DNA from 2 places in the Streptomyces sp. NPDC001381 genome. Region 2 is predicted to be linked to the other one. Evidence: predicted binding sites of a transcription regulator. Region 2 holds the regulator's gene; the other holds the start of a gene.

Region 1 (14,484 bases), on a different contig from region 2:
CGGTACGCACCTGTTGGAACCCGGCATTCCCCAAGGTTCCCTCGAATTCCGGAGAGGGCTGCGCGGACCAGACGGCCAGGACGCCACCGGGTGTCAACACCCTTGCACAGCCCGCGAGTCCGGCCGGGGAGTACAGGCTGTCGTTGCCCTCGGTGACGGTCCAGCCGGGCCCGTTGTCGATGTCCAGGCACACCGCGTCGAACGTGTCGGATGTCTCATTGACGTAATCCAGCAGGTCCGCTTCCACGATCTTCGTGCGCGGATCGGCGAAAGCCCGCGCGGACACGGCGGACAACGGGCCGTCCCGGTGCCAGTCGACGACGGCCCGCTCGCGCTCCACGACGGTGACCGATCCCCAGCGCGGGTCGGCGGCGGCGTGTGCGAGCGAGAACCCGACACCCAGGCCGCCGAGCAGCAGGGCGGGTGCCGGACGGACGTCGTCCTCCTTCCCCAGCGCGGCCAGCGCGGCGTCCACGAGCAGCCGCTCCGAGCGGCCGTCGGAGGTGTCCATCAGGAAGCAGCCGTTGGCGATGATCTGGAGCAGCTCGCCGTGCCGGCGTAACACGATCTCGCCGTGCGGCCCCTCGCGACGGTCGAGCACTTCGGGCAGGTCGTTGATGTCGTACGAGGTGGACATCGGCCCATCCTGGCACTCCCCTGACGGTTCGTTGACGCATTCCGCGGACGGCCGGTCGGACGGGGGTGAGGGGCGGGTGTGACGCTGACGAACTCCTGTGCGCTGAACGTCGTGGAACCTCGGGAAGTCTCAGAGCTTCCTGTGAATCGGCTGCCACGTGGCGCCGGTCACAGACACGGCGCGGGCCGGGCACGAAGGGTGGGGTGAAACGGAAGGAGCGCCTCACAGTGGAACCCACGGTGGCCCGTACGAGCCCGCCCCTTCCCGGTGCCCGCGGACTCCTGGACGGCATCCCCGGCCAGCGCGCACCGCGACCGGCCGAGCCGCCCATCGCCGCCCCCGCCGATGTGCCCACCGGCCCTCCCGCCGGGGCGCCCGCTGACCCGCGCCCGGGCCTCCGGCACCGGCTCCCCCGCGTCCCCGTCCCCTTCACCCTGTCCTACGCCGCCGTCCTCGCCGTCACCTCCTACGTCACCGCCCACGCCGACCCCGCCCTCGTGCACGCCCTCCACCAGGGCTCCAGCACCGACGTGGCCCATCTGCTGCGCGCCCCGGTCCCGGTGCTGGTGGCCAGCGCGCTGTGGGTGGCCGGCGGTTTCGCCTCCCCCTTCACGCTCGGTTTCCTGGTCGTCCTCAGCGCGCTGGAACGACGTGTCGGCGGTGCCCGGACGGCCGTCGTCTTCCTGCTCGGCCACGTCCTGGCCACCCTCGCGACCGAGGCCCCCGTCGGCCTGGCCGTCCTGGTCGGCCATCTGCCCGACAGCTCGCTGCACCGCCTCGACTACGGCATCAGCTTCGGCGTCGCCGCGAGCGTGGGCGCCCTGGCCGGGCTGCTGCCGCCCTGGCTGCGGTGGCCGCTGCTCGCCGCGTTCGGCGGCATGCTGCTCCAGGACCTGATCGCCTTCAGCGACCCCCTGACCAACTGGGGCCATCTGATCGCCCTGGTGACAGGGGTGGGGACGTGGCCGTGGGTGCGGCGGTGGCGGCGCGAGGCGACCGGCCGCGGCGCAGCCGCAGCCGCCTGACGGCCGTCAGACCCCTCGCGCCGCCGCGAGCTCCCGGGCCAGCCCGGGGATCCCCCACCGCCGCTCCTGCGCCGCGGTCGCCCCGTGCAGCAGGTTGGCCAGCTGGTACGGATCCGCGCGCAGGTCGTAGTACTCGCGGAAGAGGACCTCGCCGGAACCCCGCGGGCGGCCGTCGGCGTCCAGGCGGCCCCGGTGGTACTCGGTGTACTGCTCGCTCTTGCCCACCCACGAGGCCCAGCTGTGGATCGGCACCTTGTCCTGCCGGTTCCACCACCACTCGGCGAGGACGTGGTGACGGTCGTTGCGGGGGTCGAGGAGGGAGTGGCCGTCGTGCGGGGTGTCGGGGGTGACGCCGGCCGCGGCCAGGAAGGTGGGCGCGATGTCGACGTGGCAGGTGAGGCGGTCGTCCGTGCCGCCCCCGGCCAGGCCGCCGGCCGGCCACGACATCAGGAACGGCACCTCCAGGCTCGGCCGGTACGGCACCGACTTGCGCAGCCAGCCGTGGTCGCCCCAGCACAGGCCGTGGTCGCTCGTGAACAGCACCAGCGTGTTCTCCAGCTGTCCCAGCTCACGCAGCTTGTCGCGGAAGTCGCGCATCGCGTCGTCCACGGAGAGCAGGGTGCGCATCTGGCGGGCGCGCAGGGCCCTGCCCTCGTCGAAGGAGTGGTGCGCGGCGCGCAGGAACGGGGGCTTGTCGGCCTTGTCGGCCCGGGCGGTCTCGAAGACCGAGGGGCGTCCGTCCCAGGCGGGCACGCGCGTGTGGGCGTACTTCCTGTCCGGGACGTTCACCTCGTGCGCCGCGCGCGGGGCGACGTACGCGAACCAGGGGCGTTCGTCCGTACGGGACTTCTCGATGAAGGCGAGGGCGCGGTCCTTGATGACGGTGGTGTCGTACCCGGGGATGGTCCGGACGGTGCCGCCGTCGTTGTAGTGGCCGTCGGTGTAGGCGACCGGTTCCTGGAGGAGCCACTCGTCGAAGTGGGGCGGGTCGTCGGCGGGACGCCAGTAGTTGAGGTACTTGCCGAACAGACCGGTGCGGTAGCCGGCCTCCCGCAACTGACGCTGGACGGTGGTGTGCTGGTCCAGGTGGGCGGGGTGGCGGGTGTCGAGGACCCCGTGGTGGTGGGCGTACCGCCCGGACATGATCGACGCCCTGGACGGCGCGCACAGCGGGGTGTTGGCGTGCGCGCGCTCGAAGGTGACGCCGTCGCGGCCCAGCCAGTCGAGGGTCTGCCGCAGCGCCCAGTCGGTGCCCTTGGGCTGGTCGTCGGTGAGGACGAAGAGGATGTTCGGACGGCGGTCGGAACGGGCGCGCGGGCCGGCGGTGGGCGTGGGGGAGGGGGAGGGCGCCGGGGTCGCGCTTCTGCGCACGGCCGGGGCGGGGGTGGCCGCGGCCCGGGCCGACACGTCGCCGGCGGAGCGGCTCTCGCGTACATCCAGGGTGGCGGTGACCGCCGCGGCCGCGATCGCGGTGGCTCCGGCGACGAGGGTGCGGCGCCTCGGCCGGCGCGCGTCGCCCGTCTCGGAAGTGTCGTTCATGTCGTCCCCCTGGCCCCGTTGTGCCCGTGTTCCGGGTGGCTTGCTCACTGTGAACCGGCTGGCAGTGTGCGTGAGTTGCCTGTGAATTCTGTTGCGGGGATGCGGCGGAGGCCTTGCGAGGGTATGGCGGCCCGGCGGGCGGTTCAGTCTTCGTGGCGGACGGTGCCGTCCTCGCGCAGGGTCGGGTGGATCTTCGTCGGGCCGTACTCGTCGACGTCCGACGGACGGGGCGGCTCGGGGCCGTCGGGGCCCATACGGACCATGCGCTCGACGCGGCAGACCCGGAACAGCCGGTCCTCCACCCTCGCCTCGTCGGCCCGGCCGGCCGCCCGGAACTCCTCGGCGGCGCGTGCGTAACGGGCCTTCTTCCGGGCGTCGTAGCGGTACAGCATCGCCCAGACCCGGGACATCCCGTCGTAGAGCGCGCGGCGCGCGTCGTGCGGGGTCGGGTGCAGGGAACCGCACGGCGTCCAGCCGGTGTCGCCGCGCTCGGCCACCGCGAAGCCGACGGGCAGCCGCACCACGTCCGGATGCGTGGCGACCGCCCGCGCGGAGTCCGCGAGCACGTCGGCGGGGAAGCGGGTGTCCGTGTACACGAAGTCGCGCAGCCCCAGGCGCAGGGCGCCCGCCATCGGGCCCTCGTCCCGGCCGGCATCCAGGGCGAAGCCCACGTCCGGGGACGGGACGACGGCCCGCTCCTCCCACAGCCCGGACACGGGCTCCGGATCGGTGGGCCGGGGCGGCTCCAGGCCGTCGTCGCCGGTCCGGGCGAACTCGTCCCCGCGTACGACGCGGTAGCGCACCCCCAGCGCCTCCACCTCGTCGGCCGGGGCGTGCTCCAGCACCGACACCGCCGCGAGCAGCGCGCGCCGAGCGGCCGGGTCGTCGGTGCCGTCCTTCGCCGTGAACCACAGGTGCGAGTTCAGCCCGTCCCTGGCCTGCTGGGGCATGCCGTCCACCACCGGCTTCAGCACCCGCCAGCGCGGGTCGGCGCCCGCGGGGTCCCGGACGGCGACACCGAAGACGGGCCCGCGCAGGGCGATGTGCGGGTAGCGCCGGGTGGCCTCCACGGCGTCCGCCTCCATCACCCAGGCGACGGGGTCGTCCCGGAGCACCAACTCCGCGTGCAGCGCGTCGAGTCGTCGCTTCCAGTCATCGGTCATACGCGCATTGTGGTCGCGGGGCGCAACCACTTCGGCCCGAATGCCGGAACTGAAAGACCCCCAAAAGGAAAGCCAGGAGCGAAGCAGGCGCACACCGCCCCGAACCCCCTTCGAACGCGCCCCCGAGCGCCCCACCCCCGCACCCGCCTCCCGACCGGCCGCGAACACCCCCGCCCCGCGCCCCGGCCGCTCACCCCGCCCCGGGCACCCCGCCCGGCCTGCACCGGCTGTCGCTGCCCCGGGCGCTCCGCCCGGTTTCCCGGGCCACGCCGGGACCTGGAACGCCTCCGTCCCGTGCCCCGGCCGTTCATCCCGCCCCGAGTGCCCCACCCTGCCTGCTCCCGCAGTGGCCGCCCCGATTGCTTCGGGGTCGGCCTGTTCGGGAGGCTGTCGCCCCGAGTGTTCCAGCCCGTAGACATCCTCGCTCGGGAGATCAGGCTCGCGCGTCCCCACTCCTCGCCCGAGTCGTCCCAGCCGCTCGCTCGGGCCGTCCGGCCGCCCTTCAGTGCCTGGCCCCGGACACCCGACCCGCGCCCCGGCCCGGGATGGCGACCGAGTGTTCCGCCCCGGCCCGCCTCCGTCCCGCGCCGGGAGTCCGGTGCCGCTCCGCTCACCTGCCCCGGGCTGCCCGCACCTGTCTTCCCCGGCGGCTCCCCGAGCCGCGCCCGCCCCCGTTGCGCCCGCCGCCTCTCAGTCCTCCGCCCCCATGAACCGCGCGCTCGTCAGAGGGGCCTCCGCCCGCCAGCCCAGGGACTCGTACAGGGTGCGTCCCTCCGGTGTGGCGCCCAGGATGCCGGTGCGGGCGCCCTGGGCGACGGCCGCTCGGTGCAGGGTGCGCATGACGAGGGTGCCGAGGCCGCGGCGGCGGTGGGCGGGGGACGTCTCGATCTGGTCGACGACCGCCGTCGCGCCGGTCGGTGCGATCTGCCCGCGCGCGGCCAGGGAGCCGTCCGGCGCGACGATCATCGTGCGGGTCACGCCACCGATCGACCAGGTGCGCTGCCGGTGGCCGGCCGGGAGAGGGCCCGGCGGGGTGTCCGTCAGCGTGGCGGTCATCAGGTGGCCCGGCTCGGGGTCGATCCACCAGCGCGCCCCCAGCCGGCCGCCGACGACCGCGGGGTCGGCGAACACCTTCATCCAGACCCCCGCGCCGGTCACGGCCCCGGCCACCTTCCGCACGGTCGCCTCCTCGACGGCGTCGTTCGTCGCGCCGAGGACGTGCCGGGTGACGTGATGCGTTCCCGTTCCCACGTCGACGGTCCAGCCCCACGGCTCGGTCACGGGCGGCGCCGCCCCGCGCGAGACGACCCAGCCGTCCACCCAAGCCTCGACGAAACGGTTCATTTCCACCTCTTGGTAATGGATGGGATAGCATCTCGGTTATTACAGAGGACCGTAAGCGACCCCACGCTTCCCGGCCGTCGTGATCGCCCACAGCGAACGGGCGGCGGTGCGGGGAACATTCCAAGGCTCATGTGCATTGAGTCGGCAAAGCTCAACTTGACTGCCGAAGGGGAGATCATGGCATCGACGTCCGCATCGCTCACCCTGCCCGTACTGCCGCTCGACGACGAGGTCGTGCTCCCCGGCATGGTGGTTCCGCTGGACCTCAACGACACCGACGTACGCGCCGCGGTGGAGGCCGCCCAGGCCGCCGCCCGCTCGGAGCCGGGGAAGCCGAAGGTGCTCCTCGTGCCCCGCATCGACGGGGCGTACGCGGGCACGGGTGTGCTGGGCACCGTCGAGCAGGTCGGCCGGCTGGCCGACGGCGACCCGGGCGCGCTGATCCGCGGCCGCGGCCGCGTGCGGATCGGCGCCGGCACCACCGGCCCCGGCGCCGCCCTGTGGGTCGAGGCCACGACGATCGACCAGAGCGTGCCCGAGCCCCTGCCCGGTCACGTCGCCGAGCTGGTCAAGGAGTACAAGGCGCTCGCCACCGCCTGGCTGCGCAAGCGCGGCGCCTGGCAGGTCGTCGACCGCGTCCAGGCCATCGACGACGTCTCCGCGCTCGCCGACAACTCCGGCTACTCGCCGTTCCTCACCACCGAGCAGAAGGTGGAGCTCCTGGAGACCACCGACCCGGTGGCCCGCCTGAAGCTCGCCACCCAGCAACTGCGCGACCACCTCGCCGAGCAGGAGGTCGCCGAGACCATCGCCAAGGACGTCCAGGAAGGCGTCGACAAGCAGCAGCGCGAGTTCCTGTTGCGCCGCCAGCTCGAAGCCGTCCGCAAGGAACTGCGCGAGCTCAACGGCGAGCAGGAGGGCGAGGAGTCCGACGACTACCGCGCCCGCGTCGAGGCCGCCGACCTGCCCGGGAAGGTCCGCGAGGCCGCCCTCAAGGAGGTCGACAAGCTGGAGCGGTCCAGCGACCAGTCGCCCGAGGGCTCATGGATCCGCACCTGGCTGGACACCGTCCTCGAACTGCCGTGGAACGAACGGACCGAGGACCGGTACGACATCCAGGGCGCCAAGGCCGTCCTCGACGCCGAGCACGCGGGCCTGGAGGACGTGAAGGAGCGCATCACCGAGTACCTGGCCGTGCGCAAGCGCCGCAGCGAGCGTGGCCTCGGTGTCGTCGGCGGCCGGCGCGGCGGTGCCGTCCTGGCGCTCGTCGGCCCGCCCGGCGTCGGCAAGACCAGCCTCGGCGAGTCCGTCGCGCACGCCATGGGCCGCAAGTTCGTCCGCGTCGCCCTCGGCGGCGTCCGCGACGAGGCCGAGATCCGCGGTCACCGCCGTACGTACGTCGGCGCGCTGCCCGGCCGGATCGTCCGCGCCATCAAGGAGGCCGGGTCCATGAACCCGGTGGTCCTGCTGGACGAGATCGACAAGGTGGGCTCCGACTTCCGGGGCGACCCGGCGGCCGCCCTGCTGGAGGTCCTCGACCCCGCGCAGAACCACACCTTCCGGGACCACTACCTGGAGGTGGAGCTGGACCTGTCGGACGTGGTCTTCCTGGCCACCGCCAACGTCCTGGAGGCCATCCCGGAGGCCCTGCTCGACCGTATGGAGCTGGTCCGCCTCGACGGCTACACCGAGGACGAGAAGGTCGTCATCGCCCGCGACCACCTGCTCCCGCGCCAGCTGGAGCGGGCGGGCCTGGCCGAGGACGAGGTCGTCCTCGACGAGAGCGCCCTGCGCAAGCTGGCCGGCGAGTACACCCGCGAGGCGGGCGTGCGCACCCTGGAGCGGACCGTCGCCCGGCTGCTGCGCAAGGTCGCCGCCCAGCACGAACTGGGCGAACGGGAGCTGCCCTTCACCATCACGGACGCCGACCTGCGCGCGCTGATCGGCCGGCCGCACCACGTGCCCGAGTCCGCCCAGGACCCGGCCGAGCGCCGCACGGCCGTGCCCGGCGTGGCGACGGGACTCGCGGTCACCGGCGCGGGCGGTGACGTCCTCTACGTCGAGGCCTCCCTGGCCGACCCGGAGACGGGCGCGGCGGGCCTGACCCTGACCGGTCAGCTCGGGGACGTGATGAAGGAGTCGGCGCAGATCGCGCTGAGCTTCCTGCGGTCGCACGGCGCCGAGCTGGAGCTGCCCGTCGGCGACCTCAAGGACCGGGGTGTGCACATCCACTTCCCGGCGGGCGCGGTCCCCAAGGACGGCCCGAGCGCCGGCATCACGATGACGACGGCCCTCGCGTCCCTGCTCTCAGGGCGGCTGGTCCGCACGGACGTGGCGATGACCGGCGAGGTCTCCCTGACCGGACGGGTCCTGCCGATCGGCGGCGTCAAGCAGAAGCTGCTCGCCGCCCACCGCGCGGGAGTGAAGACGGTCGTCATCCCCAAGCGCAACGAACCCGACCTGGACGACGTCCCGGCGGAGGTCCTGGACAAGCTCGACGTCCACGCCGTCACCGACGTCCGCCAGGTCCTGGAACTGGCGCTCGCGCCCGCCGCGAACGGCGCGACGCCGGAGGTTCCGGTCGCGGCGTGACGGACGTGACCGGATGAAGGCGAGGCCCGGGTTCTTCGTGAGGGAGATCCGGGCCTTCGCCGTCCCCCGGACGGCCCATGGAAGGCTACGCCCGTAGACACGCAGGTGGGGGTGTTCCCGGGAACCGCCATCGGTCCGTGCCTGCGAAATACTTGAAGAGCCGCGGCCATGACGGGAACCGGCGGAAACAGGAGTGTGCTGACGTGCACGAGGAAGCGAACGGCGACGCGTCGCCGCGCGGGGTGGACCAGGACGACCGGGAGTTCCTCTCCCTGGAGCGGGAGCTCACCGTGCTGTTCCGCCGCGCCCGCGCCAACCAGGGCGAGATGGCCCGCGAAGTCCACCCCGACCTGGAGTCCGCCGCGTACGGCCTCCTCGTCCGGCTGGAGGAGTGCGGCCGCCAGCGCGCCACCGAGCTGGCCGCCTACATCGGCGTCGGCAAGGCCACCATGTCCCGCCAGCTGCGCGCCCTGGAGCAGCTCGGTCTGATCGCCCGCGAACCCGACCCGGCGGACGGCCGCGCCTGGCTGGTCGACCTCACGGAGGAGGGCCGCAGCCGGGTGAGCAGGGTCCGCGAGGCCCGCCGCGAGCGGTACGTCAGCCACTTCTCGCACTGGGACCGGCGGGAGGTCGCGGAGCTGGCCCGCCTGCTCCACCAGCTGAACCGGGGCATGGAGAAATAGCCGACGGCCTCCCCCCTGCCCTGGCCAGCGCCCCGCCGGCCGGACCGTGCGACCGGAAGCAGCGCGACGACCGGGACCGGGACGCGGGAGAGCATCCCGGCGCCCCGCGTCCGGGCCGGGAGGAGCAGCCCGACGACCGGGACGCCCGTGGACCGGCGCTTCCGTCTACCGGCGCGTGGGAGAGCATCCCGGCGCCCCGTGTCCGGGCCTGGGGGAGCAGCCCGACGGCTGGGACGCCCGTGGACCGGCGCTTCCGTCTACCGGCGCGTGGGAAGGCAGCCGGTCGGCCCGCATCCGGGTCTGGAGAAGCCGCCGGTACGACCTGAATCGGCGCGTGGAAGAGCAGGCCGACGGCCGGGACCGGCGCGTGGGGAGAGCAGCCCGGCGCCCCACATCCGGGCCGGGGGAGCGGCTCGACGCCCGGGACGCCCGCGGACCGGCACCACCTCGCACCGGGCGCGGGGGAGAGCAGCCGAGGGTCGGAAGCGGGCAGGGAGAAGGGGACCGAGGGTCGGAAGCGGGCGCGGAGAAGGGGACCGAGGGTCGGAAGCGGGCAGGGAGAAGGGGATCGAGGGCTGGAACCGGGGCGCCATGAAGCAGGCGGCGGCTTCATGGCTCCACGAGCACCACCGTCGCGTCGTCGTGCGTCTTCGCGCGCCCCAGGAACAGCCGCTCGGCGCCGTCCGCCCGCTCCAGCTCCCGTACGCGGTCCACCAGCGCCCGCGCCCCCTTCCCCCGCACGAGGGTGAACAGGTCCGCCCAGTCACCCTCGCGGAAGGTCTCCGCCCAGCGGGCCGCCCCGTCCGACAGGGCGGCCAGGGCGCCGGCCGCGGCGCGCGGCACGCTTCCGGTCACCGCCCGCCCGGCCACGGCAGGGTCCGCGGCGGCCGTGAAGAAGCCGCCCTCCCGGTTGCGCAGCGTGCCGTCGACGAACTCCGCGCTCCTGAGCAGCTCGCGCGGCAGCCGGGCCAGCCGGTCGTCGAGGACCGGGGTGACCCCGCCGTCGGGGGAGGCCAGCAACAGCGTCGCGTCGGACAGCACCAGGTACTCCACTGACTCGGGTGACCAGCGCGCGAGGGCCACCGTCGCCTGCGGGGTACGCGGGTGAGAAAGGTCACAGGTTGCCGCGTGCGCCTCGGCGGTACGCGCAATCCCGAGGGAGAGGGCCTCGGCCAGCGGAACATCCGGGAGCGAAACGGTCAGTTCGGTCAGGGCTCCACCCAGCCGTGCCGTGAACCAGGGGACCGAATGCAGACAGCCCGCGCCACCCGGCGGCGGAGTCACTCCGTCCAGGACGACGAGCGAACCGCCCTGTCCGCAGGCGGAAAGTCCGACGCTCGCGAAGTCCTCGTTGGGGCGGGCCGGATCGCCGGGCTCCGACACAAGTTCCGTACGCATTCGGCCAGTCTGCACGACCCCTTCACACCCTCCCCGAAAGGCTTGCATCGCTCCCCGAACGGGCCTGGCACCGCAGGTCAGACGCCTGTTTTGGGAGGTAATGCTGGGGTCGGGGAAGGTGTGGCGGCGAATCCTGCCAAAGCGCGCCGCCCACGTCCAACCGGCCTGCCGCGCAAGGGCACTGCACACGCCAGCGGAACTTGCCCGCCAACTCCCCTCCGATGTTCACTCCTTCGGGTGGCGGGGTCGGCGATGCACGGCCCCCGCCCACCGGCACTGGGAGGGTCGGGGACCGAACCGGACGTACGCGCCAGTTGACGGAGCGTCATATCCGGCCCATGGGTACACGAGTCAGGAATGCGAGCACCGGTGCAGAAGACGCGGCCTCGGCGCACAGGCAGGCAGACGGCCTCCGAGGGGGGCGCGGAGCGCACCCCTGTCGGCAAGGGCCGTCCCACCCACGTACGCAACCGGCTGATCGTCGCCGTGGCCGTGGTGGCCGCCGCCATCGCCGGCGCGGGCGCCCCCGCCGTCCTCACCGCCTCCGGGCAGTTGAAGGACTCCCAGGACCTGGTCACCCTGGCCGAGCAGACCCAGGACGCCCTCGTTCTCGCCCAGGCCCTCGCGGACGAGCGCGACGAGGTCACCACGTACGTCGCGGCCGGCCGCCCCAGGTCCAAGGCGCCCTCCGCCGACAGCAGCGCCCGGGTGGACCGGCAGGCGCGCGAGCTGGAGCAGACGGAGATCTCCGCCTCGCTGCGCGCGGCCCTCGACTCCCTGGTGTCCGTGCGCCAGTCGGCGCTCACCGGCAAGAGCACGGCCCTGGCGGCGCACGAGGCGTACTCCGAGGTGATCACCGCGCTGCACGGCCTCGCCGACCGGCTCGCGGAGGACATGCCGCCCCGCGCGGGCTCCGGCGCCTACGCCCTCGCCGAACTCGACACCGCCGTACAGCAGGCCTCCGCCGCTCGCGGACTGCTGCTCGCCGCGCTGAACGTGCCGACGACGAGCCAGTCCGTCATCGACCCCACCACCGGCATCGCGACGACCGAGAAGGTCTCCTCCGAGGCCGACAGCAAGGTGCGCGACGCGCTCACCGCCGCCGCCCAGCAGGCCCGGGTGCGCTCCGACGCCGCCCTCGCCGACTTCCGCGAGGGCGCCCCCGAGGACGCGGTGGACTCCTACGACTCCACGGTCACCGGCGGCCAGGTCGACACCGCCGAGAAGTACCTCACCGACCTCACCGACCAGCCCGCGCTGGACGACGACGAACTCGGCACCAGCACCAAGAAGCTGGACGCCGCGCTCTCCGCCCGCGTCGACCTGATGCGCGGCGTCGAGTCCTCGTTCTACGACCACCGCACCAAGGACCTCGCCCAGCTCCGCGACGACGACGTCACCGCGCTGGAGATCCGCGTCGCCCTGATCGGCGCCCTGATGCTGCTGGCGGTCGTCGTCAGCACCGGCATGGCCCGCAGCCTCACCTTCCCGCTGTCCGTGCTGCGCCGCGGCTCGGCCCGGCTCGCCGAGTCCGAGAACCCCGCCGCGGAGGAGCCGGTCGCGTTCACCGGGCGCAACGACGAGTTCGCCCAGGTCGTCCGCTCGGTCAACGCCCTGCACGGGCACGCCGTCGCCCTCCACGAGCGCGTCGCCACCCTGGAGTCCGACCGCAAGCACCTCGTCGGACAGCGCCAGAAGATGGCCGACGCCCGCGAGGAGCTGCGCGCCGAACTCGCCGACTCCGCGGCCCAGCTGGAGCGGCTGCGCGGTGCCATCGGCGGCACCTTCGTCAACCTCGCCCTGCGCACCCTCGGCCTCGTCGAACGGCAGCTCGCCGTCATCGAGAGCCTGGAGGAGCGCGAGCACGACCCCGACCGGCTGTCGACCCTCTTCAAGCTCGACCACTTCGCCACCGTCATGCGCCGCCACAGCGAGAACCTCCTCGTCCTGGCCGGCACCGAGCACGTCCAGCAGCACGCGGGCCCGATCCCGCTGGTGGACGTCGTCCGGGCGGCGGTCAGCGAGATCGAGCGCTACGAGCGGGTCCGCATCGCCGCGCTGCCCCCGCACGCGCACGTGGCGGGCTTCGCCGCCGACGACCTGAGTCACCTGCTGGCCGAACTCATGGAGAACGCCACCGCGTTCTCCCCGCCGGACCTGCCCGTGGAGATCTCCGGCTGGCTGCTGGAGAACGGCGAGGTCATGCTCTCCGTCCAGGACGAGGGCATCGGCATGGACGGGGAGCGGCTCACCCGCCTCAACTCCCGCCTCGCCGAGTTCGACCCGGAGACGCCGTACGACCAGGAGGGCGAGGACGGTCTCGGCCTCGGGCTGTACGTCGTGGCCCGGCTCGCCCACCGCCACGGGGTGCGGGTGCAGTTGCGCGAGCAGAAGCAGGGCGGGACGGCGGCCGTCGTCGTCCTGCCGACCGCGCTGCTGGCCGCCGCGCCGGCCGCCGCCGTCCCCTCGGCCGCCCCGGCGTCGTCCGCCACCCAGGTCTTCTCCCTGCCGGGCGCGGACGCGGAGGCCAACTCCAACGTGCTGCCCGGCCGTTCCCAGGGCGCCGAGGACCCGCTGGTCGCACTGGCCGAGAAGGCCGTGGACCAGGCCGAGCGCGAACCGGCGGCGGAGTCCGCGCCCGAGCCCCTGACCGGCGCCGACCCCGCAACCGCCGCTCCGGCCACCGACGTTCCCGCCACCGCCGCTCCGGCGGGCGCCGATCCCGTCACCGAGACTCCCGCCACGGCCGCTCCGGTCACCGACGGTCCCACCCCCGCCACTCCGGCCCCCGAGAGGCAGGCGCCCCGGACCCCGGCCCCCGAGACCCCGGCCGAGACGACCATGGAGCTCCTGCTGCCGATCCCGCAGGGGGAGGCGGACGGCGAGCACGACACCGCGCCCGGACCCGACGGCGCCGACGACCACGGCGCGGAACACAGCCGGGTACCGGACGCCCCGGAAGAACTCGTCGCCGACGAAGAGCTCGTCACGGACAAGGGCCTGCCCAAGCGCACCCCCAAGATCACCACACCCGCACCCGCCCCGCGCCAGCGGACGGGCTCGGTCGACGCCGAGGCCCTCCGCCGCCGCCTGGGCGGCTTCCGCCGGGGGGCGGAGGCGGGCTACCGCGAGGTGGAAGCGGAGATCGCCGAGAAGACGGGCCAGAACAAGGTCCCGTCACCTCAAGAAGCACACGCACATGCCGAAGAAGACACGGGGGGCACAGTCGAGGAGGCAAGCAGTTGACCGCGCCCAGTACCTTCGGACTGAGCAGTGAAGCCCGTAACCTGCACTGGCTGTTGACCAACCTCGTGGAGGAAGTGCCCGGGATCCAGTCCGTCGCGGTCGTCTCCTCCGACGGCCTGCTCCTGCTCTCCTCCGACCCCGGCCGCAACGACGCCGCGCGGCAGTCCAGGGGAGACAAACCCACCGGCCCGCGCGGCTCCTCCGCCGACCTCGCCACCATCGTCTCCGGCATCGGCAGCCTCACCATCGGCGCCGCCAAGCTCATGGACTCCGGCGGGGTGAAGCACACCATGATCGCCATGGAGCAGGGCAGCCTCTTCGTGATGTCGATCAGCGACGGCTCGCTGCTCGGCGTCCACGGCTCCGCCGACTGCGACATGAGCGTGGTGGCCTACCACATGGCCCTCTTCGTGGGCCGCGCCGGCCATGTCCTGACCCCCGAACTGCGCAGCGAGCTAAGGCAGTCCCTGGAGTCGGCGGGGAGCGGCCGATGAGCACCGGCCCGGGCAACAGGAAGCTCCCCGTCCGCGGCGGCGACCGCAAGCCGGCCCGCGTCCGCCCCTACTCGCTCACCGGCGGCCGGACCCGCTTCGGCCACGTCCTGCTGGTGGAGACCTTCGTGGCGGCCCTGGAGGCGCCCGAAGAGCGCAAGGAACTGACGAACGGCTCACTCAAGTCCACGGTCATGCCGGAGCTTCGGGCCATCGTCGAACTGTGCCGCCGTATGCGCACGGTGGCCGAGATCGCCGCGCTGCTGAGGATGCCGCTCGGCGTGGTCCGGGTGCTGCTCAGCGACCTCGCGGACCAGGGAAAGATCCGTGTGTACGGCACCGGTACCGCTCACGGTACGGGCCGTC
Region 2 (14,484 bases):
GCATGAGCGGCGCGGACGGGCGGGAGAATCTCTCCTACGAGCGGTTCGGCGTCGCCGTACGTGAGCTCGCGCAGGCCATCGCCGACGACGGGTACGAGCCCGATGTCGTGCTCAGCATCGCCCGCGGCGGCGTCTTCGTCGCCGGCGGGCTCGCCTACGCCCTCGACTGCAAGAACATCCACCTGGTCAACGTGGAGTTCTACACCGGTGTGGGGCAGACGCTGGAAATGCCGGTGATGCTGGCCCCCGTTCCGAACGTGATCGATTTCACCGACAAGAAGGTGCTGATCGCGGACGACGTGGCCGACACCGGCAAGACGCTGAAACTCGTGCACGACTTCTGTCTCGACCATGTCGCCGAGGTGCGTTCCGCCGTCATCTACGAGAAGTCGCAGTCCCTGGTGAAGTGCGAGTACGTCTGGCGCCGCACCGACGACTGGATCAACTTCCCGTGGAGTGTCCTGCCCGTCGTACGTAAGTCGGGGGAGTCGGTCACCCCGTCCAGGGAAGCGCTCTGATCCGGCGGTGAGCGCGGGCGGAGCCCGGCGGCGCCGGCCTCCCGGCCCGCTGTCCTCCGCCCCCTGCGCTGCTGATGAAGATTTCAGTAGACAAACCACTCGACTCATTAAGTGCCGGACGGTACTTCGACGGTACTTCGGGGAAATATTTAAAAACGCCCTCGTGGATGTTTTTCCTACGGCAGGGTCACTCATTTGCCGCGCATCTGGGGGAGGGCGGACAGCGTTAGCGGGACATGAAGAAAGAAAGGTCCCTGGGCCTGCCTCACCGCAGCGCAAGGAAGGATTATCTGCCTGCGGCCCGTCATGTGACAGCGGGTAAACACACTTACACACCCGGTGTGGCGTACTCGGCGCTCGGGGGGCACAGCACCCTGCGCGGCGACGGTGCCCGGGGCGAGCCCCTGGCCACCGAGCCCCTGCTCCGGGAGTTCCTGTCGCTGCTGGAGGCGATCCAGGAGGAACTCAATCAGCGGTGGAACGGCCAGGGAGAACTCGGCTGTCACGCAGACCGCGTGTGACGAGGGCGGATTCCATGAATCACGACTATGCGGAACCCTCCTTTGCGTGGCGTGAATGGTATTCCGACACGTACCCCTACGGGTCCGGTTCCGGCTGGCACAGTGGCCCGGTCGACGACCTGCACGCGGGGTCCTCCCTCGGGTCCCCCCTGAGTTCTCCCCTGAATTCCCCCCTCGGGTCCCCCCTCGGATCCCCGCTGGGGTCCCCTCTGAGCTCTCCCGAGCCGGGCTGGGACCCCGTCGAGGAACTCGCCTACCTCCTCCAGGAGGCGGGGCAGACGGAGCAGGCGGCCACCCTCCAGCCGCCGCGCAACGAGCCGTCGCCCGGCGTCGACTTCACCGACCCGATGGAGAACCTGGCGCAGATCACCGCGCAGCTGCCGCCCATCCGTCACCCCTCGGCGGGGCACCGCAAGGCGCCGGTGCGGAAGATGCGCCTCGCGTGGCTGCAGACGGGCAGCTTCGCGATCATCGCGGTCGTCGCCGTGATCGTGGCCATGGTCAGTGTCTTCGGCGGCATGGTGGCCTACGCGCCGCTGCAGAACATCCCGGCGGGGGCGGAGAACGAGGTCGTCCCCTGGTGGCCTCTTCTCGTGTACGGCCCCTGGATGGTGGCCTCTCTCTCCATCCTGCGCACCGCCCTGCACCAGCGCCGCGCCCTGCACTCGTGGTTGATCGTCGTGCTGTTCTCCTCCGTTGCGATGATGCTGTGCGTGGCTCAGGCGGAGAAGACGTTCACCGGTGTCGCCGGAGCCGTCCTGCCGGCCCTGGCGTCCCTGGCCTGCTTCCAGCAACTCGTCCGGCAGATCACCCTGACCCTGCCCCCGCGACAGCCCACGCGCCGCCACCGGCAGTAGCGCCCTGTCCGCCCGGTCGGCCGGGGTGCGGTCCGGCACGGCGAAGAGGGGCTCCCGTCCACTGACGGGAGCCCCTCACGCGTGTCGGCGGACGGGTCAGAAGGTGCCCAGCTTCACGATCGACAGCAGCGCGATCAGCTGGATCGCCGACGCGCCCAGCGCCTTCGGCCAGGGCAGGTCGTGGGAGCGGCTGACCATCAGGGTCAGCAGGGCCCCGGCCGCCACCCAGGTGGCCCAGCCCAGCAGCTGCACGAAGGAGGCGTCGCCGCCGAAGAACATCGCCACGACGAGGCGCGGCGCGTCCGTCAGCGACATGATCAGCATGGAGAGGCCGACCGTGGGCTGCCAGGCGCCGTCGCCGCCGAGCTGGCGGGCCAGGGTGTGCGTGACCACGCCGAGGATGAAGGAGCTCAGCACCATCGCGACGGCCGTCATCAGGACGATCGGGATCGCGTTGGCGAGGGTGGCGCTGATGGCCTCCTCACGGGCGCCGTCGAAGCCGAAGACCGCGAGCAGGCCGTAGAGGAAGGTCACGACCAGGGCGGGGCCCCACATCGTGTAGTCCCGCATCCGGAGGAAGGTCTGCTTGGGGGACAGGACGATCCCCCGGAGCAGCTCCTTCCAGTGCAGACGCGGGCCGATCGGGCCCGAGGGGGCGCTGGAGCCGGCGTGGTAGGTCTCGCCGCCCGAGTAGCCCTGGCCGCCGTACGGCGCGTGGTCGTCGACCGAGAACGCCTGCGTGTGCCCCGGGTTGTTCGCGGCGTACGGATCGGCGCCGCCGGCGGGGCCGGACGGGTAGCCGCCGTCGCCGAAGTACTCCGGTTCGCCGCCGCCCTGACCGCCGTTCGCCTGGGGCCATCCGCCGCCGCCCGAGCCGCCGTACGGCTGCTGCTGCCCGCCGCGGTACTGCGGCCGCGTCTGCGGGTGGGGCTGCTGCGCCGGCGGGTAGCCGTACGACGGCCCCGAGGGCCGCGCCGACTGCCCCTGGGGCGCCTGCTGCCCGTAGGGAGGGTGTTGCGGTCGCGCTTGCGGGGCGCGGTTGTCCCGGCCGCCGCGTCCGATCCTGAATCCAGCCACGTCTTCGAACGTACCTGGTCTCGGCGGATGACGTGCCGGGCCGCGGCTCCGCGGCCCGGCTTTGCGGCCGACCTGTGACATCCCCTAAGGGATGTCATGGGGTCGTGTCGGTGATGCGTCAGGGTGTCGGTCTGAGGGGCCCTCAGGGAACGGCGCCGGCCGGGCCGTGGCCGCCGGTGGTCTCGGGCGGAGACGACGGCGCCCCCGGGTCCGGGTGGACCTGGGGGCGCCGAACGGCGTTGCACGCGGCCGGGGTTACTTCACCGGCGCGGGCTCCGGCTCGCTCTCCGTCTCCGCCGCGCCCGCGGGGGGCTCGTCGTCGGTGACCGGCGTCTTGACCGACTCCAGCAGCAGCTGGGCGACGTCCACGACCTGGATGGACTCCTTGGCCTTGCCCTCGTTCTTCTTGCCGTTGACCGAGTCGGTCAGCATGACGAGGCAGAAGGGGCAGGCCGTCGACACGATGTCGGGGTTGAGCGAAAGGGCTTCGTCGACACGCTCGTTGTTGATCCGCTTGCCGATCCGCTCCTCCATCCACATCCGCGCGCCGCCGGCGCCGCAGCAGAAGCCGCGCTCCTTGTGGCGGTGCATCTCCTCGTTCCGCAGACCGGGGACGTTGGCGATGATCTCGCGCGGGGGCGTGTAGATCTTGTTGTGGCGGCCCAGGTAACAGGGGTCGTGGTACGTGATGATGCCCTCGACCGGGGTCACCGGGATCAGCTTGCCCTCGTCGACGAGGTGCTGGAGCAGCTGGGTGTGGTGGATGACCTCGTAGTCGCCGCCGAGCTGCGGGTACTCGTTGCCGAGGGTGTTGAGGCAGTGCGGGCAGGTGGCGACGATCTTCTTGGCCGACTTCGGCTTCCTCGTCGACTCGTCGACCTCTCCCTCCTCGTTGAGGGACTCGCCGAACGCCATGTTCAGCGCGGCCACGTTCTCCATGCCGAGCTCCTGGAACAGGGGCTCGTTGCCGAGGCGGCGGGCGGAGTCACCGGTGCACTTCTCGTCGCCGCCCATGATCGCGAACTTGACGCCCGCCATGTGGAGGAGTTCCGCGAAGGCCTTGGTGGTCTTCTTGGCGCGGTCCTCCAGGGCGCCGGCGCAGCCGACCCAGTAGAGGTACTCGACCTCGGTGAGGTCCTCGATGTCCTTGCCGACGACCGGGACCTCGAAGTCGACCTCCTTGAGCCACTCCAGGCGCTGCTTCTTCGCCAGGCCCCAGGGGTTGCCCTTCTTCTCCAGGTTCTTGAGCATCGTGCCCGCCTCGGAGGGGAAGGCGCTCTCGATCATCACCTGGTAGCGGCGCATGTCGACGATGTGGTCGATGTGCTCGATGTCCACCGGGCACTGCTCGACGCAGGCGCCGCAGGTGGTGCAGGACCACAGGACGTCGGGGTCGATGACGCCGTTCTCCTCGGCGGTGCCGATCAGCGGCCGCTCGGCCTCGGCCAGCGCCGCCGCCGGGACGTCCTTGAGCTGCTCCTCGGACGCCTTCTCCTCGCCCTCCATGGTCTTGCCGCCGCCCGCGAGCAGGTAGGGCGCCTTGGCGTGGGCGTGGTCCCGCAGGGACATGATCAGCAGCTTGGGGGAGAGCGGCTTGCCGGTGTTCCAGGCGGGGCACTGCGACTGGCAGCGGCCGCACTCGGTGCAGGTGGAGAAGTCCAGCAGGCCCTTCCAGGAGAACTGCTCGACCTGGGAGACGCCGAAGACGTCGTCGTCACCGGGGTCGGTGAAGTCGATCGGCTTGCCGCCGGAGGTCATCGGCTGCAGGCCGCCCAGGGCGGTGGCGCCGTCCGCGTTGCGCTTGAACCAGATGTTCGGGAACGCCAGGAAGCGGTGCCAGGCCACGCCCATGTTGGTGTTGAGCGAGACCACGATCATCCAGATGAACGAGGTGCTGATCTTCACCATCGCGGTCAGGTAGATCAGGTTCTGCAGCGCGCCGACGCTCAGTCCCTTGAACGCCAGGACCAGGGGGTACGAGGCGAAGTACGCGGCCTCGTAGTGCTCCACGTGGTGGATCGCGCCCTCGAGGCCGCGCAGGACGTAGATCGCGAGGCCGATGGTGAGGATGACGTACTCGACGAAGTACGCCTGGCCCGCCTTGGAGCCGGCGAAGCGGGACTTGCGGCCCGCGCGTGACGGCAGGCTCAGCAGCCGGATCACGATGAGCACGGCGATGCCGAGGATCGTCATCACGCCGATGAACTCGATGTACAGCTCGAACGGCAGGAAGCCGCCGATGACCGGCAGCGTCCAGTCGGCCTCGAAGAGCTGCCCGAAGGCCTGTGCCAGGGTCGGCGGCAGGGTGAGGAAGCCGACGGCGACGAACCAGTGGGCGAAGCCCACGATGCCCCAGCGGTTCATCCGCGTGTGGCCGAGGAACTCCCGTACCAGGGTCACGCTGCGCGCGTAGGGGTTGTCCGTCCGGGCGCCGGCCGGGACCGGCTGGCCCAGTTTGAAGTAGCGGACGAACTGACCGATGGCGCGTGCGAGCAGCGCAACGCCGACCACGGTCAGGACCAGCGACACGATGATCGCGGCGAGTTGCATGAGGGGGCTCCTCGGGCCTGCGAGGGGTCTTCGGGAAACGACTTCGGGAAACGGCTTCCCGAGATTACTAAGCGGTAACTTATGCAGTCCGTCTGAGACTACCCCTATCCTGCGCCGCACTGTAGCGGGCGGCGGGGTGATCTGGATCGCTGAGGGTCACCTCAGAGTCTGACCGTGTTATTCGTACCAAATTGGTACATTTGTGACTAATTTATATCCGTGCTCTACGGGATCGCCTCCGCCGCCACCGCCCTTCTCCTCACCGCCGTTCTCGCCGCCCTGCTGCGGGTGCCCGCCCTGCGTCTGGGGCTGGTCGAACGGCGGCAGCGACAGCGGCGGGTGCCGCTGTCCGGGGGGCTCGCCGTCGTCCTCGTCACCTGCCTCGTCGCGGTCGCCGGGAACTGGTGGGGCATCGCCCCGCTCGGCGAGGACGCCGGCACGCTGCTCGTCGCGGCGGGCGCCGTCGCGGGGCTCGGGCTGGTGGCGGACCTGTGGCGGCTCACCTCCCGGCTGCTGGTCCTCGGTACCGCGGTGGCGGCCGCCTTCGTCGTGCCGTACGGGGACACCGGGGCGGTGGCCGGGGTGGCCGCCGTCGGGTGGATCACCTTCGTGGCGCTGGCGTTCCGGTCCCTCGACCACGCGGACGGGGTGGCGGGCACGGTCGGTGTCGTCACGGCGTTCGGGGCGGCCGGGTGTGCCGCCGTGGAGGTGATGGACGGGCCGGCCGTGCTGCTGAGCGTCCTCGCCGCCGCGCTGACCGGCTTCCTGATGCACAACTGGCCCCCCGCGCGCGTCGCGCTCGGCGCGTGCGGCTCGCTCTTCGCCGGTTTCCTGCTGGCCGCCGTCGCGGTCACCGTGCGCGCGGGCAGCGACGCGGCCGAGGGGGCGGGCGTCCTGTTCGCCCTCACGGCGGTGGTGGTCGCCGACGCCGTCCTCGTCGCCGTGGCGCGGCGACTGGCCGGGCGGCCGCTGCTGCGCGGCGGCCCCGACCACCTCGCGCACCGGCTGCGACGGCTCGGGCTCACCCCGCAGGGGGTGGCGGTGCTGGCCGGTGTGGCCGCCTTCTCCGGGGTACTCGTCGGGACGCTCGCCCAGGCCGGCCGGGTGGGCGCGCAGGCGGGATGGTGGGCGGCGGGCGCGGTGCTGGTCGTCGTCCTCGGACTGCTGCGGGTGCCGGTGTACGGCCCGCCACGCGCGCGTGCCGCGCACGGTGCCGCACCCGCGCGTGCCGGCCGCCGCGACGCCCGTCCGGCCGGCCGTCCCGACGCCCGTCCCGATGCCCGTCCGGACGCCCGCCCCGGTCGTCGGCAGGGTGGCCGCCAGGTGGCCGGCGGGGCGGCGGTGTACGGCCCCCGGCGTCAACCCGAGTCCGAGGACGGGCCCCCTGAATCGGGTGATCGTCCAGTCGGCCGGGATGCGTCTTCCCAGGTCAACGGCTCCTTGCGTGTAAGGAACGGATAAGAGTTGAGTCCCCCTGGCTCAGGTCTGTTGACCCAGCGGCGGGGCTCGTGCACACTTGAGTCCGTTCCACTCAAGTCAGCTGGAGGAAGATCACCATGGCACGTGCGGTCGGCATCGACCTGGGCACGACTAACTCCGTCGTCAGCGTTCTGGAGGGCGGCGAGCCCACCGTCATCACCAACGCCGAGGGTGCCAGGACCACGCCGTCCGTCGTCGCCTTCGCCAAGAACGGCGAGGTGCTGGTCGGCGAGGTCGCCAAGCGCCAGGCGGTCACGAACGTGGACCGGACCATCCGTTCCGTCAAGCGCCACATGGGCACCGACTGGAAGATCGGGCTGGACGGGAAGGACTTCAACCCGCAGCAGATCTCCGCGTTCATCCTGCAGAAGCTGAAGCGGGACGCCGAGGCCTACCTGGGCGAGAAGGTGACCGACGCGGTCATCACCGTCCCCGCCTACTTCAACGACTCCGAGCGCCAGGCGACGAAGGAGGCCGGCGAGATCGCCGGTCTGAACGTCCTTCGCATCGTCAACGAGCCCACCGCGGCCGCGCTCGCCTACGGCCTCGACAAGGACGACCAGACGATCCTCGTCTTCGACCTCGGTGGCGGCACCTTCGACGTGTCCCTGCTGGAGATCGGTGACGGCGTCGTCGAGGTGAAGGCCACCAACGGTGACAACCACCTCGGTGGTGACGACTGGGACCAGCGCGTCGTCGACTACCTGGTGAAGCAGTTCCAGGCCGGCCACGGCGTGGACCTCTCCAAGGACAAGATGGCGCTCCAGCGCCTGCGCGAGGCCGCCGAGAAGGCGAAGATCGAGCTGTCCTCGTCCACCGAGACCTCGATCAACCTGCCGTACATCACGGCGTCCGCCGAGGGCCCGCTGCACCTGGACGAGAAGCTCACCCGCGCCCAGTTCCAGCAGCTGACCGCGGACCTTCTGGAGCGCTGCAAGACGCCGTTCCACAACGTCATCAAGGACGCCGGCATCAACCTCTCCGAGATCGACCACGTCGTTCTCGTCGGCGGTTCGACCCGTATGCCCGCCGTCGCCGAGCTCGTCAAGGAGCTGACCGGCGGCAAGGACGCCAACAAGGGTGTGAACCCGGACGAGGTCGTCGCCATCGGCGCCTCGCTCCAGGCCGGTGTCCTCAAGGGTGAGGTCAAGGACGTCCTGCTCCTCGACGTGACCCCGCTGTCCCTCGGCATCGAGACCAAGGGCGGCATCATGACCAAGCTCATCGAGCGCAACACCACGATCCCGACCAAGCGGTCCGAGATCTTCACGACGGCCGAGGACAACCAGCCGTCGGTGCAGATCCAGGTCTACCAGGGCGAGCGCGAGATCGCGGCGTACAACAAGAAGCTCGGCATGTTCGAGCTGACCGGTCTGCCGCCGGCCCCGCGTGGCGTCCCGCAGATCGAGGTCTCCTTCGACATCGACGCCAACGGCATCATGCACGTGACCGCGAAGGACCTCGGCACGGGCAAGGAGCAGAAGATGACCGTCACCGGCGGCTCCTCGCTGCCGAAGGACGAGGTCGACCGCATGCGCCAGGAGGCCGAGCAGTACGCGGACGAGGACCACCGCCGCCGCGAGGCCGCCGAGGCCCGCAACCAGGGCGAGCAGCTCGTCTACCAGACCGAGAAGTTCCTCAAGGACAACGAGGACAAGGTCCCCGGCGAGATCAAGACCGAGGTCGAGTCCGCCGTCGCCGAGCTGAAGGAGAAGCTCAAGGGCGAGGACACCGCCGAGATCCGTACCGCCACCGAGAAGGTCGCGGCCGTCTCGCAGAAGCTCGGCCAGGCCATGTACGCCGACGCCCAGTCCGCGCAGGCCACCGCCGGCGGCGCGGGTGACGCCCCGAAGGCCGACGACGACGTCGTGGACGCCGAGATCGTGGACGACGAGCGCAAGGACGGTGCCGCGTGACGGAGGAGACCCCGGGCTTCGAGGAGAAGCCCGACGTCCCCTCCGGCGCCACCCCTGACGACGCCGAGCCGAAGGCCGCCTCCCCCTCCTCGGGGGAGGGGGCGGCCCCGGCCGGGGACGCGAACCAGACAGCGGGTCTGGTGGCCCAGCTGGACCAGGTGCGCACCGCCCTCGGCGAGCGCACCGCGGATCTCCAGCGCCTCCAGGCCGAGTACCAGAACTACCGCCGCCGGGTCGAGCGCGACCGGATCGCGGTCAAGGAGATCGCCATCGCGAACCTCCTGACCGAACTCCTGCCCGTGCTCGACGACATCGGCCGCGCCCGCGAGCACGGCGAGCTCGTCGGCGGCTTCAAGTCCGTCGCCGAGTCGCTGGAGACCGTGGCGGCCAAGATGGGTCTGCAGCAGTTCGGCAAGGAGGGCGAGCCCTTCGACCCGACGATCCACGAGGCCCTGATGCACTCGTACGCGCCCGACGTCACCGAGACGACGTGCGTGGCGATTCTGCAGCCCGGGTACCGGATCGGCGAGCGCACCATCCGCCCCGCGCGGGTGGCCGTCGCCGAGCCCCAGCCCGGGGCCCAGACGGTGAAGGCCGAGTCCTCGGACGCGGCCCCGGCCGAGACGGCGGACGACAAGGAGAGCGGTGGCCCGGACGAGGGCTGAGCTTGAACCGATGAGAGAGGAGGGACGTCGAGGATGAGCACCAAGGACTTCATCGAGAAGGACTTCTACAAGGTCCTCGGCGTCCCCAAGGACGCCACCGAGGCCGAGATCAAGAAGGCGTACCGGAAGCTCGCCCGCGAGTTCCACCCGGACGCCAACAAGGGCAACGCCAAGGCGGAGGAGCGCTTCAAGGAGATCTCCGAGGCGAACGACGTCCTCGGCGACCCCAAGAAGCGCAAGGAGTACGACGAAGCACGCGCCCTCTTCGGCAACGGCGGCTTCCGCCCCGGGCCGGGCGCCGGCGGCTCCTTCAACTTCGACCTGGGCGACCTCTTCGGCGGCGGCGCCCAGGGCGGAAGCCCGGGCGGCTTCGGCGGCGGCATCGGGGACGTCTTCGGGGGCCTGTTCAACCGCGGCGGCACGGGTACCTCCCGTACCCAGCCCCGGCGCGGCCAGGACATCGACACCGAGGTCACCCTGACCTTCACGGAGGCGATCGAGGGCGCGACGGTCCCGCTGCGCATGTCCTCGCAGTCCCCGTGCAAGGCGTGCTCCGGCACCGGCGACAAGAACGGCACGCCGCGCGTGTGCCCGACCTGTGTCGGCACCGGCCAGGTCGCGCGGGGTTCGGGCGGAGGCTTCTCCCTCACCGACCCCTGCCCGGACTGCAAGGGACGCGGACTGATCGCCGAGCACCCCTGCCTGGAGTGCAAGGGCAGCGGCCGCGCCAAGTCGTCCAGGACCATGCAGGTCCGCATCCCCGCCGGGGTGACGGACGGGCAGCGCATCCGGCTGCGCGGCAAGGGCGCCCCGGGCGAGCGCGGCGGCCCCGCGGGCGACCTCTACGTCGTCGTCCACGTCGGGAGCCACCCGGTCTTCGGCCGCAAGGACGACAACCTGACGGTGACGGTGCCCGTGACGTTCGCCGAGGCGGCCCTGGGCGGCGAGATCAGGGTCCCCACCCTCGGGGGCCCGTCCCTGACCCTGAAGCTGCCGCCCGGCACCCCCAACGGCCGCACCATGCGGGCGCGGGGCAAGGGCGCGGTCCGCAAGGACGGCACCCGCGGCGACCTGCTGGTCACCGTCGAGGTGAGTGTCCCGAAGGACGTGACGGGGAAGGCTCGTGACGCGCTCGAGGCGTATCGCGAGGCGACCGCGGGCGAGGACCCGCGGGCTGAGCTGTTCGAGGCCGCGAAGGGAGCTTGAGAGTGATGGACGGCCGTCGGCGTAATCCGTATGAGCTGACCGAGGAGACCCCGGTCTACGTCATCTCGGTGGCGGCCCAGCTCTCCGGCCTGCATCCGCAGACGCTGCGCCAGTACGACCGCCTGGGCCTGGTCTCCCCCGACCGCACCGCCGGCCGGGGCCGCCGCTACTCGGCCCGCGACATCGAACTGCTGCGCACCGTCCAGCAGTTGTCGCAGGACGAGGGCATCAACCTGGCCGGCATCAAGCGCATCATCGAACTGGAGAACCAGGTCGCCGCCCTCCAGTCCAGGGTCGCGGAGCTCCAGGACGCCCTGGAGGGCGCGGCGGCGGCGATGCAGCAGCGCGAGGCGGCGGTCCACGCCTCCTACCGCCGGGACCTGGTCCCGTACCAGGAGGTCCAGCAGACCAGCGCGCTGGTGGTGTGGCGGCCGAAGAAGCCGAAGGACTGACCGACGGCACACGCGTGAAGGGGCCCGGAGGATCACCTGATCCCCCGGGCCCCTCGTCGTACCGTCAGGAGGACGGCGGTACGGCCACGCTCACCAGGACCGGCAGGGAGGTCGTGCCGTCCTCGCGCACCCCGACGACCTGGTACCACAGGGATGTTCCGGTCGGGGCGTTCTCGTCGTGGAGCGGCTCGTGGTCCGAGTCCGGAAGGGCGTCGAAGGTGGCGGTCAGCGGGTTCCAGCGGGCGGCTCGGAACCGCTCGTACTCCTCCGTGCCCGCGGGCGACCAGCCGCTCACCTGCACACTGCCGGAGCTGGAGAGCGGCGCGGAGGCGGCGTGCGTGGCCCCTGCGGGGGTCTCCACCGTGGGCCGCAGATCGTGCTCCGTGACGTCGGCCGTGGTGCCGGCGCCGACGTTCTCGGCGAAGTCGACCGGCCGGACGACGTAGCAGAGGTTCTCACCGTCCGCGACGTCGACGTCCTGGTAAGTGGTCGCGGTCACGGCCGTGTAGCCGAGCTTCTCGGTGTCCGTGCAGGCGCCGTCGACGGTCGTGCCGCGCCACACGGTGTACCGGTACAGGTCGGCGTCGGCCACCTGCGACCAGCTCACGGTGGTGCCCCAGTCCTCGGCGGCGGCGGTCACGGTCGCCGGAGCCGCGGGCGCCTGACCGTCGGTGCCGGCGGTGGCCGTCACCTCGCCGCTGCGCAGGCCTTCGTCGCCGCTGCTGTCGAAGCCGCTGACCGTGTACCGATAGGCGGTGCGGGCGACCGCCGACCAGTCGGTGCACAGCAACTGGTCGCTGCCGTCGGCGAGTTCGCGCTCGTACCACCCGCACCGGTCGGTCACCTCGGTCCAGTCGGTGCTCGTGCCCTCGGCGCGGTAGACGCGGAAGCCCGTGTAGGAGCCGCCGGACTTCCAGTCGGCGTCCCAGGTCACGGTGACCGCGCTGGCCCGCGGGAACGCCTGGCCGATCGTGGGGGCGGCCACCAGACGGCGGGCGGTCCTCGCCGCGGTGTAGGCGGTGACCCGGCCGCTCGCGTCGACCGCGGCGACGTGGTACGTGTTCCTGGTGGAGCGGGTCACCCCGGTGTCGTTCAACGAGGTGGCGGTGGTCTGCCAGCTCTTGCCGGGGTCGCCGGAGTAGCGGGCCACCCGGTAGCTGACCGCCCCGGGCACCGCGTCCCAGCCCACGGCGATCCCGGTGTCCGTGCCGGTCACGGTGAAGCCGGTCGGCGTGGTGACGGCGAGGCTGGTCACGGAGGCGGTCGCGGTGTCGGCCGAGTGGTTGCCGGCCTTGTCGAACGCCCGGAGCAGGTACTCGTACGTCTCCCCGGTGGCGGGCGGAGTGTCCGTGTACGAGGTGACGGTGGTCCCCGGGCTGCTCAGGATCTGCCAGCCGGTCGTGCCGGCCACCCGCCGGTAGACCCGGTATCTCGCCAGGTCCATCTCGGCGTTCTTCCGCCAGCTCAGTTTCGCCTGCTGGGTGGCGTCGGTGTAGGTGGCGGCGAAGCCGGCCGGGGCGAGCGGCTCGACCTTGTCCACGGTCGCGTCGGTGCGGGGGGCGTAGCCGACCTTCACCTTGGCGGCGCCGGTCCAGTTGACGTAGTCGACGCGCAGGGTGTGCCTGCCCCCGGGCATCGTCACGTTCAGGCTCTTCGAGCGTGAACCCGTCGTGTCGGACCACAGGTTGATCTTCCGGATGCCGTCCAGGTGGACACGGACGCCGTCCGTGCCGGAGGCGGTGAGGGTGAAGGGGCCGCCGGAGCCGAAGTCGCGGGTGACGGTCCAGCGGACGCCGAAGCCGTCCTTCGGGAGGCCGGAGGCGGGGGCGCCGCTCCAGCTCTGGTCGATCGCGCTGTCGCAGTCGGTCTTCTTCGGGGTGCCCTTGAACGTGGTGTTCGCGAAGAGCTGCCGCTTGTACCCGGGGGAGGTGCAGGTGGTGGCGGCGGAGGCGGGCACGGCGACGGCTGTGAGCAGGCCGCCGACGGAGGCGAGCACCACCGCGGTCGCGGCGGCCGCGGTGGTGCGTCTGGTGGGGATCATGAGCTCCTCGGTCGTGATGTCGTCGGCCGGGAAAGGTCTGACGACGATCACGACCGGTGGGGGCGGCGCGGGTTTGTGCGGGTCTTCCTGTGAATCAGCGGGCCGCCGCTGAACGACCGGCCGGGGCGGGGGCTGACGGGCCCGGCGGGGGCTGAGGGGCCCGCCGCCGTCCGCTACGGCGCGGTGACCGTCCAGTCGTCCGCCGGCAGGGACTCGGAACCGTCCTCGGCCACCGCCGTGACCCAGTAGAAGGAGGTGGTCCCGCGCGGCACGCCGGTGTCGAAGTACTCCAGGGCCCCGCTGGGGAGCTCGGCGATCGTCTCGTAGGCGGAGGTCTGCGGGTTCCAGCGGTGGACGCGGTAGCCGCCGGCCTGTTCCGGAGCCGAGTCGGCGAGCCCGTGCCAGGTCAGCCGGTTGCCCTCGTCGCCCTCGGCCGCCTCGGCCGTGAGCCCCAGCGGCGACCCCTCGGGCGTGGCCACGCCGGGCGTCATGTCGAGCTCGGTGGCGACGACGATCTGTGCCTCGCCGGTCGATGCGAACGACGAGTTCGTGGCGTGGTCGAGGGCGTCGACGATGAAGCAGGTCTCCTCGCCGTCGGGGAGGGTGGTGTAGGCGTAGGAGGTGGTGCCGGCGGGCACGGAGTAGCCCGGGTACAGGGAGCAGACCTGTTCGTCCCCCTCGTCGCCCCAGAGCACACCGCGGCGGACGGTGTAACTCTCCAGGTCCGCGGTCGGGTTGGGGTCCCAGCGCACCTCGAAGCCGTACGCGGTGGGAGTGACCGTCACCCCGGTGACGGCGGACGGCGGGGTGACGTCCCGGAGCGTGCCGACCACGGCGCCGGACTGCGCGGACTCGTTGCCCGCCGCGTCCAGTGCGGTGACGCGGTAGTAGTGGCTGGTGCCCTGCACGGCGGTGGAGTCCAGGTACGAGGTTCGGTCGGTGGTGCCGATCCGGGTGTAGGCGCCGCTCGGGCTCGCCGCCCGGTACACGCGGTACGACGTGGCCCCCGCGACCTCGCCCCAGGCGACCCGGAGCCCTTCCGGTTCGCTCGCGGTGGGACGCTGGACGGGCGCGGCGGGCGCGGTCCGGTCGACCGTGGTGACGGTCCTGGCGGCGGTGCCCGCCGACTCGTTCCCGGCCGTGTCGTAGGCGCGCAGTTCGTAGAGGTAGGCCGCGCCGTTCACCGGGAGCGTGGTGTCGGT

What was found. Region 2 encodes HspR, which represses chaperone genes until heat shock. Its sites were predicted from a motif close to TTGAGNNNNNNNNNCTCAA; they were not measured.
Region 1: the regulator HspR is predicted to act here: its motif matches at 5,845-5,863, upstream of lon (endopeptidase La).

What each region holds. Positions count from the first base shown of each region.
Region 1 is NZ_JBIAWO010000003.1:180,013-194,496, reverse strand. Features, by position in the region: gene ACFY2L_RS14455 (spermidine synthase) at 1-637, opposite strand, end outside; gene ACFY2L_RS14450 (rhomboid-like protein) at 865-1,662, shown strand; gene ACFY2L_RS14445 (sulfatase) at 1,669-3,201, opposite strand; gene ACFY2L_RS14440 (DUF5954 family protein) at 3,345-4,364, opposite strand; gene ACFY2L_RS14435 (GNAT family N-acetyltransferase) at 5,055-5,708, opposite strand; gene lon (endopeptidase La) at 5,886-8,300, shown strand; gene ACFY2L_RS14425 (MarR family winged helix-turn-helix transcriptional regulator) at 8,504-8,983, shown strand; gene ACFY2L_RS14420 (hypothetical protein) at 9,593-10,381, opposite strand; gene ACFY2L_RS14415 (nitrate- and nitrite sensing domain-containing protein) at 10,739-13,627, shown strand; gene ACFY2L_RS14410 (roadblock/LC7 domain-containing protein) at 13,624-14,121, shown strand; gene ACFY2L_RS14405 (DUF742 domain-containing protein) at 14,118-14,484, shown strand, end outside.
Region 2 is NZ_JBIAWO010000004.1:604,011-618,494, forward strand. Features, by position in the region: gene ACFY2L_RS21375 (phosphoribosyltransferase) at 3-518, shown strand; gene ACFY2L_RS21380 (hypothetical protein) at 860-1,039, shown strand; gene ACFY2L_RS21385 (DUF2637 domain-containing protein) at 1,054-1,896, shown strand; gene ACFY2L_RS21390 (Yip1 family protein) at 1,993-3,054, opposite strand; gene ACFY2L_RS21395 ((Fe-S)-binding protein) at 3,229-5,523, opposite strand; gene ACFY2L_RS21400 (MraY family glycosyltransferase) at 5,743-6,984, shown strand; gene dnaK (molecular chaperone DnaK) at 7,080-8,918, shown strand; gene grpE (nucleotide exchange factor GrpE) at 8,915-9,583, shown strand; gene dnaJ (molecular chaperone DnaJ) at 9,617-10,789, shown strand; gene ACFY2L_RS21420 (heat shock protein transcriptional repressor HspR) at 10,795-11,241, shown strand; gene ACFY2L_RS21425 (PA14 domain-containing protein) at 11,306-13,282, opposite strand; gene ACFY2L_RS21430 (fibronectin type III domain-containing protein) at 13,456-14,484, opposite strand, start outside.